3 regions of the Burkholderia plantarii genome follow, and region 2 is predicted to be linked to each of the others. Evidence: riboswitches for the same ligand, from Rfam matches in the RefSeq annotation. Region 2 holds a riboswitch; each other region holds the start of a gene.
What was found. A riboswitch is a leader RNA that binds a small molecule or an ion and turns the genes downstream of it on or off. The one in region 2 is predicted to bind thiamine pyrophosphate.

Region 1 (4,584 bases), 840 kb from region 2:
GGAAAAGGCGCGGCGCCAAGGCCGCGCGACACCATCAATCTAGCCGAGGCCGCGATGCGCTGTTGTAAGGACTTGTTAAGCGTCTTTTCCCGCGTAATCAAATGTATCCGCGCGGGAATGCGCCTTGCGCCGCGACGCGGCGCAGCGGCTCGCGCGACGCCACGGCGGCGCCGGCCGCCGCGCGAACGCTCACTGGCGGTGGTAGATCTCGGCGCCGGTCTTGACGAACTCGACGGCCTTGACCTCCATGCCCTTCTTCAACGCCTCGGTTTCCGACACACCCTGCTTCGCCGCGAAGTCGCGCACGTCCTGCGTGATCTTCATCGAGCAGAAGTGCGGGCCGCACATCGAGCAGAAGTGCGCGACCTTGGCCGAATCCTTCGGCAGCGTCTCGTCGTGGAATTCGCGTGCCTTGTCGGGATCGAGGCCGATGTTGAACTGGTCTTCCCAGCGGAACTCGAAGCGCGCCTTCGAAAGCGCGTTGTCGCGCACCTGCGCGCCCGGGTGGCCCTTGGCCAGGTCGGCCGCGTGCGCCGCGAGCTTGTAGGTGATGATGCCTTCCTTGACGTCGTCCTTGTTCGGCAGCCCGAGGTGCTCCTTCGGCGTGACGTAGCAGAGCATCGCCGTGCCGAACCAGCCGATCATCGCCGCGCCGATGCCCGAGGTGATGTGGTCGTAGCCGGGCGCGATGTCGGTGGTGAGCGGCCCGAGCGTGTAGAACGGCGCCTCGTCGCACCATTCGAGCTGCAGGTCCATGTTCTCCTTGATCAGCTGCATCGGCACGTGGCCGGGGCCTTCGATCATCACCTGCACGTCGTGCTTCCAGGCGATCTGCGTGAGTTCGCCGAGCGTCTTCAGCTCGCCCAGCTGCGCCTCGTCGTTGGCGTCGTAGATCGAGCCGGGGCGCAGGCCGTCGCCGAGCGAGAAGCTCACGTCGTAGGCCTTCATGATTTCGCAGATGTCCTCGAAGTGCTCGTAGAGGAAGCTCTCCTTGTGATGCGCGAGGCACCACTTCGCCATGATCGAGCCGCCGCGCGAGACGATGCCCGTCATCCGGTTGGCCGTGAGCGGCACGTACTGCAGGCGCACGCCGGCGTGGATCGTGAAGTAGTCGACGCCTTGCTCGGCCTGCTCGATCAGCGTGTCGCGGAAGATTTCCCAGGTCAGGTCCTCGGCCTTGCCGTTGACCTTTTCCAGCGCCTGGTAGATCGGCACCGTGCCGATCGGCACCGGGCTGTTGCGGATGATCCACTCGCGCGTCTCGTGGATGTGCTTGCCGGTGGAGAGATCCATCACCGTGTCGCCGCCCCAGCGGATCGCCCAGGTCATCTTGTCGACCTCCTCGCCGATCGACGAGGTCACGGCCGAGTTGCCGATGTTCGCGTTGATCTTCACGAGGAAGTTGCGGCCGATGATCATCGGCTCCGACTCGGGGTGGTTGATGTTGGCCGGGATGATCGCGCGGCCGCGCGCCACTTCCTCGCGCACGAATTCGGGCGTGATCTCGGTGAGCGCCTGCGCGCCGAACGCGGCGGCGCCGAACGCCTGGCCGCGGTGCTGGCGGCCCATCATGGCGGCCAGCTTGGCGCCGTTCGGGCCGCTGTCGCGCAGGCTTTCGAGGTATTCGGCGCGGCGCTGGTTCTCGCGGATCGCGATGTATTCCATCTCCGGCGTGATGATGCCCTGGCGCGCGTAGTGCATCTGCGTGACGTTGCGCCCGCCCTGCGCGCGGCGCGGCTGGCGGTGCAGGCCCGGGAAGCGCAGCTCGGCGGTGGCCGCGTCGGCGGCGCGCTCGCGGCCGTACTCGCTCGTCAGGCCGGCCAGCGTTTCGGTGTCGCCGCGCGCCTCGATCCAGCGCTGGCGCAGCGCCGGCAGGCCCGAGCGGATGTCGATCTCGGCTTCCGGGTCCGTGTACGGGCCGGACGTGTCGTAGACGTAGATCGGCGGGTTCTTCTCGCCGCCGAAGCCGGTCGGCGTGTCCGACTGCGTGATCTCGCGCATCGGCACGCGGATGTCGGGCTGCGAGCCGGTCACGTAGACCTTGCGGGAATTCGGCAGCGGGGCGATCGCGGCGGCGTCGACGCGGGCGTCGGCGGACAGGAACTTCGGATTGGCATTCATGCAGTCATCTCCTGATGTGGGGCGCTAAGCAGGAGACGAGATGGGCGGCAGGCCGGCCGGAGGATGAGGCAAATGGTCGAGGCCTGTACGCTTCCCTGCGCTGGCATTATCCAGATCAGGTTCAAAGGGTATTTCTCACCCGCGAAGCGCCGTGTTTCGAATGGCGCCACGCAGGACCCCCGCGTTAGCTAGGGCGAACGATACACCCGGACGGCCGTGGTTTCAACCGGTGCCGATGCGCGGGCTTCCGGTGCCGGATCACGACGGTGCGTGCCGGCCGCGCGCCAAACCCGTGCCGGGCGCGCGTCGGATTCCGGCAAGCGGCCGTCGCGTCACGGCAGGCAGCGAGGCGCGGGTAGCCGTAGCAAGGCGCGGGCGTGGCATCGTGGTGTCGCGCCGATGCATCAGCGCCGTGCTTTTCCTGATTGACGGCGATTTTCGGCCGGAGCGTTCATGCATAATGCCTTCGATGCGTCGCGGCTCGCGGCGCTCCCGCGTTCGCTGGGTCAGTTCGACTTCTCCGGTTCCGTTCTCGACGACATGCCGTCCCGCCCGTTTTTCCCTGCCGCTCCGGCTTCATGCCGGCCGCGCGCGCTCGTCCCCTCGCTTGTTTCGCACCCCCCCGAATCGCATCGCGTTCCGCCGGCCGCCGGGCCTCGTGGCGGGGGTGACGCGCGCGGCGCCAGTCGGGCGGCCTGAGCGATGACACCGTTCGACCGCCTGCTCGCGGCCGCGAGCCGCCTGCGCCTGCGGGACCGGATTCGCCTGCCGCAAAGCCGCGGCGGTCGCATCGTGCTCGCGCTCGCGTTCATCTATTTCGTCTGGGGCTCGACCTATCTCGCGCTGCACGTCGCGCTGGAGACGTTCCCGCCGCTGCTGCTGTCAGGCATGCGCAACGGCTTTGCCGGCATCGGCCTGTTCGTGTTCGCGATGCGCCGCAAGCCGGCGCTGCCCTCGTTCGGCGAGATCCGCAACGCGGCGATCGTCGGCACCATGCTGGTGGCGGCCTCCTCGGGGCTGATCGCGCTCGGCATGCGCACCGTCAGCAGCGGCTCGGCGGCCGTGATGGTCGCCACCGTGCCGCTGTTCGCCACCGTGATCGCCGCGATCGCGGGGCGCCAGGTATCGAAGGGCGAGTGGACCGCGGTCGGGCTCGGCATGGTCGGCATCGTGATCCTCAACTCGGGCGGGCCGTCCACGCCCGGCTCGACGCTCGGCAGCATCACGGTGCTGTGCGGCGGGCTGTTCTGGGCCGGAGGCGTGCATCTGTCGAGCCGCCTGAAGCTGCCCTCGGACCTGTTCCTGTCCACCGCGCTGCAGATCGGCCTCGGCGGCATGGCCTCGACCGTGGCGGCGCTGTGCCTCGGCGAGCGCAGCGTCCATCCGGCGTTCCTGCCGATGGTGGCGTTCTTCTACCTGATGATCTTCGGCACGATGATCGCCTACGTCGCCTACGGCTACCTGATCCGCAACACCAGCCCGGTGCTCGCGAGCAGCTGCATGTACGTGAACCCGATCGTCGCGGTCGCGCTCGGGGCGCTGCTGCTCGGCGAGCCGGTCACGACCGCCACCGTGGTCGCGACGCTCGCGATCCTCGGCAGCGTCGGGCTCTCGTTCATCTGCGACCCGGCCCGCAAGGCCACGCGCTGACGCGCGCCGCCGGTCGCCCGCGCCTCGATCGGGGCACGCGGCGGCCGGGATGGGGCGGCGGCTGCCGGAATCAACGGTCGTTGGGTACGGCGCGCGGCCGGGTGCCGTCGAGGCACCGCGCGGTCAGTCGCGATGCCTTCCGCTGCGATGGTGGATCCATCCCGCGAGCGCCGCGAACAGCAGCCCGACCGCGCTGACGCCCGTCCAGCCCGCCGCGTGCCAGGCCGCCACGCCGGCCGACGAACCGATTGCCCCGCCGATGAAATAACAGACCATGTAGACCGTGTTGACGCGGCTGCGCGCCTCGGGCTTCAGCGCATAGATGCGCGACTGGTTCGAGATCTGCGCGGCCTGCACGCCCACGTCGAGCACGATCACGCCGAGCGCCAGCCCGATCAGGTGCGTGGCCGACACCGCGAAGATCACGAACGACAGCGCCACCAGCCCGATCGACAGCGAGATCACGGCGCGCGGCCCGCGCCGGTCGGCCGACTTGCCCGCATAGGGCGCCGCGAGCGCGCCCGCGGCGCCGACGATGCCGAACAACCCCGCCACCTGCGGCCCGAAGTGGAACGGCGTGCCGGCCAAGAGCAGCGTGAGCGCCGGCCAGAACGCGCTGAACGCGGCGAACAGCGCGGCGCCCGTGGCCGACGCGTGGCGCAGCCCGCGCAGCTCCACCGCCAGATGCCAGAGCGAGCCGATCAACTGCGGGTAGCTCAGCGTCGAGGTGGGCGTGCTGCGCGGCAGCCGCAGCAGCACGGCCGCCGCGATCGCGACCAGCGAGGCCACCGAGGCGCAGAACACGGCGCGCCA
Region 2 (4,584 bases):
CGTAGTGCAGATTGATGCCGCCATGCTCGGTGGCGGGCGACAGCGTTTCCTTCAGGTGCGAACTGCGCGTGACGCGCATGAATTCGCGCAGACGGTTGATGGTCGCGCGCCATTCCACGAGCGTGCCGTAACTGTTGATGAACCACGAGAACGAATCGCTGACGGTGCTGAACGCGTTGGTGATCTGCATCAGCACGCCGAACGAGAACGCGCCGGCGAAGTAGCGCGGCGCGGCCACCACGAGCGGGAAGATGATCGCCAGCTGGCTGTAGAAGTTCAGCACGAAGTTCAGGCGCCGCGTGTAGGCCATCAGCCGCCACCAGTTGTCGCGAATCCGCTGGAACAGGTCCTGCGCGCCCTGCTTCTCGAGGGCCATGCCGTCGTAGAACGCGATCTGCTCGGCGTTCTCGCGAATCCGGATCAGGCCGAAACGGAAATCGGCCTCGACGCGCTCCTGCTGATAGTTGATCGACACCAGCGGGTGCCCGGCCTTGTGCATCACGAACGAACCGATCAGCGCGTAGAGCGCGGCGGCCCACACCATGTAGCCGGGAATCTGGATCGTGCTGCCGCCGAGCGGGATCGACAGCGCGCCCGCCAGGCCCCAGAGGATCGTGATGAACGAGAACAGCGTGACCACGGTGGACAGCAGGTCCAGCGACAGCGCGAGCGTGGTGGTGGCCAGCGAGTTGAGGTCGTTGGTGATCCGCTGGTCCGGGTTGTCGGCGAGGCGGTCGCGCTCGATCCGGTAGAACGCGCGATCGCCGAACCATTCATCGAGCGCGCTGTTGGTGACCCACTGGCGCCAGCGGAAGCCGAGCAGCTGGCGCAGGTAACGGCTGTAGACGAACAGGATGATCGAGGCGAACGCGAGGCCGCTGAAAATCAGCAGCAGGTGCGGGAACTGCGCGGCGTTCTTCTGCTGCAGCGCGTTGTTGAAGTCCGCGTACCAGGCGTTGATCCTCACGCTGATCCAGACGTTCGCGAGGTTCATCGCGATGATCGAGAGCAGCAGGCTCCAGGCGATCTTCCATTCCGAGGACACCCAGTACGGCTTGATGAGGCTCCAGGCGGAAACGCGGATGTCGTCGGGCGAGGCGTCGTTCGCGGCGCGGGCGACGGGGGACGTTGCGGTCATGAACTTCCTGCTGGGTGAGGCGGCGCAGGGCCGCGAAGGTCGAAGCGCCGCGCGATGCCAACCGATGGACGCGGCGGCGCGCCTGAAATCGTGCCATATGGCGATGCCCGGCGGATTGTGTCGCACCTCGCTTAAACGGCACTTAACGGACTGGCACGTTCCGCGCGGGGCCGCCATGGACGGGCGCAACGCCAGCATTGTGCCAGCGTCGCGCCGGCTCGCGCAGGAGGCGGAAAGACGGGGCGCGCCGCGTGGCCGGCGCGGGCCGCTATCGGGCCGCTTCCCGATCCGGCGCGATCCCGCACAAGCCATGCTGCGCCGCGGTTTGCGACCGTTTCCGCTTCTGTGGTCTAATGGCCGCCAGACGAAACAGGGGTGCTTTGCTGCCTGTCGGCGTCCGGTGAACGATGCATCGGGATGCGCGGCGGCAAGGCTGAGAGAGTCCCTTCGCACCCGATCCGGGTAATACCGGCGCGGGAAGTTTTCGATTCCACCGGGTCGCGCCCGCCGTTGTCGTTCGGCCGCCGTCGTTCGCATTGGAACGGGGCGCATGGCGTTGGCTTCCGGGTCGGCTCCCCGCCGCCGGTTTCGTCCGTTCGATTGCGCAGTCGCGCGTTACGGAAGGAGCCCATGCCCGTTATTCACGTCCCACCGCTTAGTTTCGTACCCCGGTTCGTTCGTCCCTCGGGTTGCGCTTGTCACGCCGGTTTCGCTCCGTGTGGCCGGACCCCGGCGCCGCGCGCGTTCGTCCGCGCGGCGGCACGCCTCGCCGGGAAGGCCGCGCGATGAGCGGCACGACCGGCACCCGTCCCGACGTCGCCGTGCTGGGCGGCGGCCTCGTCGGCCGGCTGATCGCGTGGCGGCTCGCGGGCGCGGGCTTGGGCGTGACGCTGCACGAGCGCGGCGACGCGGCCGGCTCCGGCGCGGCCGCCTGGGTCGCGGCGGCGATGCTCGCGCCGCTTGCCGAGGCGGCCAGCGCCGAGCTGCTGATCACCGAACTCGGCGCCGCCTCGCTCGAACGCTGGCCGGCGTGGCTCGCCGAACTGCCCGAGCCGGTGTTTTTCCAGCGCAACGGCACGCTGGTCGTCTGGCACCACGCCGATCGCGCCGAGGCGCCGCTGTTCGAGCGCCGCGTGCGCGCCAACGCGCCGGCACCGCTCGTCGACGGCGGTTTCCTCGCGCTGGCGGGCGAGCAGGTCGACGCGGCCGAGCCGGCGCTGGCCGGACGCTTCGCGCGCGGCCTGCTGCTGCCGCGCGAAGGCCAGCTCGACAATCGCCAGACGCTCGCCGCGCTGGCCGCGGGGCTCGCCGCGCGCGGCGTCGATACGCACTGGAACACGGCCGTCGAGACGGCGCCCGAGCCGCGCGCGCGGCTCACCATCGACTGCCGCGGGCTCGGCGCGAAAGCGGTGCTGCCGGCGCTGCGCGGCATCCGCGGCGAGGTCGCGCGGATCCATGCGCCCGGCATCGGGCTCGCGCGGCCGGTGCGGCTGCTGCATCCGCGTTACCCGCTCTACATCGCGCCGAAGCAGGACGATCTCTACGTGATCGGCGCGACCGAGGTGGAAGGCGAGGATCGCTCGCCCGTCAGCGTGCGCTCGGCGCTCGAGCTGCTGAGCGCGGCGTTCTCCGTGCATCCGGCGTTCGGCGAGGCGCGCATCCTCGAACTCGGCTCCCAGTGTCGGCCGACGCTGCCCGACCATCGGCCCGCGATCGTCTGGAACGGCGGCGCGACGCTGGCGGTCAACGGGCTGTACCGGCACGGCTTCATGATCGCGCCGGAAGTCGCGCAGGCCGCCGTCGAATTCGTTCACGCGTGGTTCGGCGGCGAGTTCGGCACCAATGGCACCGGCAGCGACGAGGCGGGCGGGTCGGGCGAGGGCCGCGACGCGCTCGCCGCATGGCGCCGCGCGGTGCGCTGGCCGGCGCTGTTCCAGTACCAACCCGACCCCGTGCGCGCATGAGCGCGCGGCACCGATCCTCTACCGACATCATGGACATCCAGATCAACCAGCAGACGCTGACGCTTCCCGACGGCGCGACCGTCGCCGACGCGCTCGCCGCCTACCAGGCCCGGCCGCCGTTCGCGGTCGCCGTCAACGGCGCGTTCGTCGCGCGCACGCGGCACGCGCAGCACGCGCTCGCGGCCGGCGACCGGCTCGACGTCGTGCATCCCGTCGCGGGCGGCTGACCGCCGCTGCCCGGCAGACCTTTCACAGGACTTCCCCATGACGCTTCGTTCCTCCACCGATTCGCTGACGCTGTACGGCACCGCGCTGCAGAGCCGCGTGCTGCTCGGCACGTCCCGCTATCCGTCGCTGCAGTCGCTGTCCGATTCGATCGCCGCGTCGCGGCCCGGCATGGTCACCGTCGCGCTGCGCCGGCAGATGAACGCCGGCACCGCCGAGGCCGGCTTCTTCGACCTGCTGCGGCGCCACGAGGTGCCGCTGCTGCCGAACACGGCCGGCTGCCAGACCGTCGCCGAGGCGGTCAGCACCGCCCAGATGGCGCGCGAGGTATTCGAGACGGACTGGATCAAGCTCGAACTGATCGGCGACGACTACACGCTGCAGCCCGACCCGGTCGGCCTGATCGAGGCGGCCACGCTGCTCGTCAAGGACGGCTTCAAGGTGCTGCCGTACTGCACCGAGGATCTCGTGATCGGTCGGCGGCTGCTCGACGCGGGCTGCGAGGCGCTGATGCCGTGGGGCGCGCCGATCGGCACCGGCAAGGGCGTGATGAACCCCTACGCGCTGCGCGTGCTGCGCGAGCGGCTGCCGGACGTGCCGCTGATCGTCGACGCCGGGCTCGGCGTGCCGTCGCACGCGTGCCAGGTGATGGAGTGGGGCTTCGACGGCGTGCTGCTAAACACGGCCGTGTCGCAGGCCACCCATCCCGAGACGATGGCGCGCGCGTTCGCGCAGGCCGTCGAGGCGGGCCGCGACGCGTGGCTGGCCGGGCCGATGGACCCGCGCGAGACCGCGCACGCGAGCACGCCGGTGGTCGGCATGCCGTTCTGGCACCAGGACGGAGGTGCGCAATGACCACGCGCTTCGGTGATTTGTTCTGGCCCCCAGTGGACGAGCTGGCGGGCGCCGCCGAGCGGATCCGCGCGCGGCTCGGCGAGTGGCCCGCGCGCCGCGCGCCGATGCGAATCTGTGTTGCGGTACCCGAACGTGCGCAGCCGGGCGACCTGCTGGTGGTGACGGCCGGCGACGCCGAGGCCGGACGCGCGGCCGAGCTGATCGCGGCCGGCGGCGCCGTGCTCGAGATCGACGAGCGGCACGCCACGCTGACGGGCGCCGCCGCGCGCTACGCGCTGACCGCCGCCGCGCCGCTTGCCGACGACTGGATCGCCGCGCTGGCCGCGTTCGCCGACTGCGGATTCGAGCCGCACGACGCGCTGGTGCTGGCGCTCGCCTGGCGTGACGGCGACGAGGCGGCCG
Region 3 (4,584 bases), on a different replicon from region 2:
ACCCGCCCCGCACCCGCACCCGCACCCGCACCCGCACCCGCCGCGTCACGTCACGTCACGTCGGCTTCTTCGTCATCGGAAACCGTGGGGTCCGCTGCACGCCGTCGTAGCCGCGATCGTCCCGCGCCCGGCGGCGGCCCGGCCGGCACGGCGCCGAGCCCAACCACCGCACCGTCACGCGTCGCTCAATGCCCGCCGCCGCCCGGCGAGCGCTTCGCCTTCGCGCGCCGCGACAGCATGTTCATGCCCTCGACGAACGCCGAGAAGGCCATCGCCGCGTAGATGTAGCCCTTCGGCACGTGGCTGCCGAAGCCCTCGGCGATCAGCGTCATGCCGATCACGACGAGGAAGCTCAGCGCGAGCATCACGATCGTCGGGTTGCGGTCGATGAAGCGCGACAGCGGGCCGGCCGCGAACATCATCACGGTGACGGCGGCGATCACCGCCACGAACATGATCGCGACGTGCTCGGTCATGCCGATCGCGGTCACGATGCTGTCGATCGAGAACACCAGGTCGAGCACCAGGATCTGCCCGATCGCCGCGAGCGGCGTGAGCAGGGCGGCGCCCGCGCCGCCGGCGCCGGGCTCGCCGCCGCCCGGCGCGACGTGGTGATGGATCTCGCGGGTCGCCTTCCAGACCAGGAACAGGCCGCCCGCGAGCAGGATCATGTCGCGCCACGAGAACGCGTGATCGAACAGCGTGAAGGCCGGCTGCGTGAGGCGCGCGATCCAGGCCACGGTGCCGAGCAGCGCGAGCCGCATCACCAGCGCGAGCCCGATGCCGATGCGCTGGGTGCGCGCGCGCTGCGCCTCGGGCAGCTTGTTGCTGAGGATCGAGATGAAGATCAGGTTGTCGATGCCGAGCACGATTTCCATCGTGACCAGCGTGACGAGGGCGGCCCAGACGGCCGGATCGGCGGCGAGTGTCAGCAGGTGGTCCATGGCGGGCGGGTTCCGGAATCCAGTGGAAGATGATCGGGCTTGTTATGATCGGCGATCTTCAACTTCGGAAAAACCAGCTTCAAGCTGAATGATGCTTCGGTTTTTCCGAATATTTCATTTCGTCCTTCATGCCGTCTCGCGTCGATGCCGGGTCCATCATGCTGAATTTCCGTCATTTGTACTACTACTGGGTGGTCGTGCAGGAGGGCGGCTTCGCGCGCGCGGCCGGGCGGCTCGGGATGGCCGTGCAGACCATCAGCGCGCAGGTGCGCGAGCTCGAGCGGTCGCTCGGCCACGCGCTGCTGAAGCCGGCCGGACGCGGCGTGACGATGACCGAGGCGGGCCAGGCCGCGTTCGCGCGCGCCGACGAGATGTTCCGGATCGGCGCGCGGATCGCCGACGACGTGCGCGCGGCGGCCGGCGGCGAGCTGGCGCGGTTCGCGATCGGCCTGACCGACGGCGTGTCGAAGCTGGCCGCGCACGCGGTGCTCGCGCCGGCGCTCGACACGCCGTCGCTGCGGCTGCTCTGCCATGAGGGCGAACTCGACGCGCTGCTCGCGGAGCTGGCGCTGCACCGGCTCGACCTCGTGCTGGCGAGCCAGCCGGCGCCGCCGCATCCGACGCTGCGGCTGACGAGCGAGCGGCTGGCGGCCTCGGCGGTGGACTGGTACGGGCCGGCCTCGATCGTCAGCGCGGCGGCGCGCGAGCGCTTTCCCGGCAATCTCGCGACGCTGCCGGTGCTGCTGCCCACCGCGCAGTCGCCGCTGCGCGCGCAGCTCGAGCGCGGCTTCGAGGCGCTCGGCGTGCGGCCGAGGATCGTCGGCGAATTCGAGGACAGCGCGCTGATGGCCGTGTTCGGCGCGCGCGGGCTCGGCGTGTTCCCGCTGGCCGAGGCGGGCGCCGGCGACGCGGCGCTGCTGCGTGGCCTGCGCCGGCTCGGGCGCGCGCCGGGCGTGGTCGACGAGATCTACGCGATCCGCTCGCGGCGCGGCGAGCATCATCCGCTGGCCGAAAAGCTCCGCCGCGCGTCGGCATGAACGGTTGAATGCACGGTTTCCCGGCACGTTTCGCTGCACGGTTTCCGGCTTTGTTTCGCGACTCGCGACCTCCTCGTTTCGAGGGCCTGGCGAGCCGTCCGAACCTGCGCTCGCGTGCTTGCCGGCCCGCAGTTTCGTCCCCATAATGAGGCGGCCATCAGGGGGAGCCGGCGCGCCGGCTGAGAGGTTCTGCTCGCGGAACGACCCCGAAACCTGATCCGGATAATGCCGGCGTAGGAATGAGGTCACCCACGTGTCGATTCCCTTCATCGCGGCCGCGTTTGCGCCGGCCGCCTCGCCAGTGCCGTTCCGCCCGCGCGTTCGCCGTTCGCGCCGATGACGCCGCCCGTCATCGCGCTGGTGCTGTTCGCCGCGATCCTGCATGCGACCTGGAACGCCGTGCTGCGCAGCGGCGTCGATCGCCTCTGGACCCTCACCGTCATGAGCTTCGCGACCACCGCGGCGGCGCTCGCCTGCGCGCCGTGGCTGCCCCTGCCGGCGCGCGCGAGCTGGCCCTGCCTCGGGCTCTCGGCGCTGCTGCAGGTGGGCTACAGCGTGTTCCTGGCGCATGCGTACCAGGGCGCCGAACTCGGGCAGGTGTATCCGGTGGTGCGGGGCACGGTGCCGCTGCTGGTCGCGCTCGGCGGCTATTGGTGGGCCGGTCAGCGGCTCGACGCGGGGTCGCTGGCCGGCGTGCTGCTGATCTCCGGCGGCATCGCGAGCCTGGTGCTGGGGCGCCGCCGGATCGCCCGGCGGCCGCTGCTGGCCGCGCTCACCACCAGCCTGTTCATCGCCGGCTACGTCACCACCGACGGCGTGGGCGCGAGGCTGGCCGGCGACCCGCGCGCCTACGCGGTCTGGATCTTCGTGGTCTACGGCGTGCTGATGCCGGCCGCGTTCGCGCTGCACGGGCGCCGGCTCGGCACGGGCCACGCGTGGCGCGAGACCGCGAAGGCGGCGGCGGGCGGCGTGATCTCGATGATCGGCTACACGGCCACGGTCGCGGCGCTCTCGCTCGGGCCGATCGGGCCGGTATCGGCGCTGCGCGAGACCAGCATCGTGTTTTCGCTGATCATCGGCTGGGCCTGCCTGGGCGAGCGCCCGACCGGGCAGCGGATCGCGGCCGCCGCGGCGGTCGTGGTCGGCGCCGGGTGCCTCACGTATCACGCTTGAGGCATGCCCGGCAGGCCCGGCGCCGTGCGTTCACGCGTGGGCCACGGCGCGCCGGCCGACCGCGCGCGAGGCCAGGAAGCGTGCGCGCGCCTGCAGTTCGCCTTCGCGAAAATACCCGCCGCGCAGCGTGCGCGTGAAGCCCGACGCACCGAAATCGCCGCGTCCGTGGAAGATCCGGCGATTGTCCCAGACCACCATGTCGCCCTGCGACCACGCATGCAGATACGAGCGTCCGGTGGCCACGAGCCGCGACTTGAGCGACTGGTAGGCCCGGAACAGCGGCAGCATGTCGTCGAAGCCGATGCCCTCGAAGAACATCTTCGTCGGGTTGTTGATCAGGCGTTCGATCGAGCCGTCCGGCGCGAGCCGCACGATCGGCGTGCGATGCTCGTAGCGCTTGCGCGCCTGCGGATACTCGGCGCGATAGAGCACCGGCGTGCGGGCCAGCAGCGCGAACGCCTCGGGCTCGGCGTCGCGCAGCTCGCAGGCCACCGTGAAGCCGTCCACGAAACGCGTGCTGCCGATGCCGTCGCGCGCGCATTGCGAACTGACGTCGAGGCCGTAGAGGAACTGGTAGTCGGGCGGCGGCGAGCAGTACGGGATGTCGGTGTGCAGCGGCAGCGCCCTGGTGCTGAACGACACGCTGTCGGTTTCCTCGTCGGCCTTCACCTCCAGATCGAAGAACTCCCCGAAATACGAGCGATCGAGAAACCCCGCCAGCTGCCGATACACCGCGCCGAACTCCACGGTGCGCGACGGCTCGGCCTTCAGCACCACCAGCCCGTATTCGAACAGGTGCCGCAGCGCCTGATGCAGCAGCGCGTCGTCGCGGAGCGTCGCGGCGAGATCGAAGCGCAGCGCCGGCGGGGCGCCGTCGGGCCAGTGGCGCCAGGCGGGGCGCGCCTCGGCCGGCGCGGCGCGGCCCGGCTGGTCGTAGTCCTCGCCGCGCAGCCAGTCGAAGCCGTAGTGGCTCGGATGGCCGTCCGGCCAGACGATGCGCAGGCCCGCGTCGTCGGCGCTGACGGCGGCCGGCCGGAGGTCGGCCGGCACCGCGCCGGGATCGAAGTGCCGCTGGCGGCAATGGCGGTTGAAGCAGCCGTCGCATTGGCAGGCCTGGCGCAGCCAGACCCAGTGATAGCGGCTCGCGCGGCCGTCGGGCCAGGCGATTTCCAGATGCTCGTGATGCGAGGTCAGCATGTGACGGATCTCCGGTAGGACTACCAAGCGACGACGCTCACGCCCTGGCGGCGACGAACAGGCCCTGTGTCAGCCAGCCGGCCTTCATGAAGCGGATCTTGCGCTGCCAGCGCTCGACGATGTGCTCGGCGTCGGCGTCCCCGATCGCCGGATCGCCCGAGGCCTGCCGCGCGCGATAGCGGCGCAGGTCGGCCGTGAGCTGGGCCTCGGCGAGCGCGCTCAGGTCGCTCTGC

Region 1: it holds a riboswitch for thiamine pyrophosphate, as region 2 does, so the genes downstream of both, thiC (phosphomethylpyrimidine synthase ThiC) here and bpln_RS01585 (FAD-dependent oxidoreductase) in region 2, are expected to answer to the same signal.
Region 3: it holds a riboswitch for thiamine pyrophosphate, as region 2 does, so the genes downstream of both, bpln_RS29655 (DMT family transporter) here and bpln_RS01585 (FAD-dependent oxidoreductase) in region 2, are expected to answer to the same signal.

The regions. Positions count from the first base shown of each region.
Region 1 covers NZ_CP007212.1:1,210,605-1,215,188, forward strand. The annotation lists gene thiC (phosphomethylpyrimidine synthase ThiC) at 190-2,121, opposite strand; TPP riboswitch at 2,196-2,312, opposite strand; gene bpln_RS05310 (EamA family transporter) at 2,824-3,771, shown strand; gene bpln_RS05315 (MFS transporter) at 3,895-4,584, opposite strand, start outside.
Region 2 covers NZ_CP007212.1:367,209-371,792, forward strand. The annotation lists gene bpln_RS01580 (ABC transporter ATP-binding protein/permease) at 1-1,138, opposite strand, end outside; TPP riboswitch at 1,500-1,635, shown strand; gene bpln_RS01585 (FAD-dependent oxidoreductase) at 1,924-3,102, shown strand; gene thiS (sulfur carrier protein ThiS) at 3,132-3,329, shown strand; gene bpln_RS01595 (thiazole synthase) at 3,367-4,182, shown strand; gene thiE (thiamine phosphate synthase) at 4,179-4,584, shown strand, end outside.
Region 3 covers NZ_CP007213.1:3,051,938-3,056,521, reverse strand. The annotation lists gene bpln_RS29665 (TerC family protein) at 186-944, opposite strand; gene bpln_RS29660 (LysR family transcriptional regulator) at 1,103-1,981, shown strand; TPP riboswitch at 2,132-2,238, shown strand; gene bpln_RS29655 (DMT family transporter) at 2,318-3,154, shown strand; gene bpln_RS29650 (TauD/TfdA family dioxygenase) at 3,185-4,351, opposite strand; gene bpln_RS29645 (methyltransferase domain-containing protein) at 4,389-4,584, opposite strand, start outside.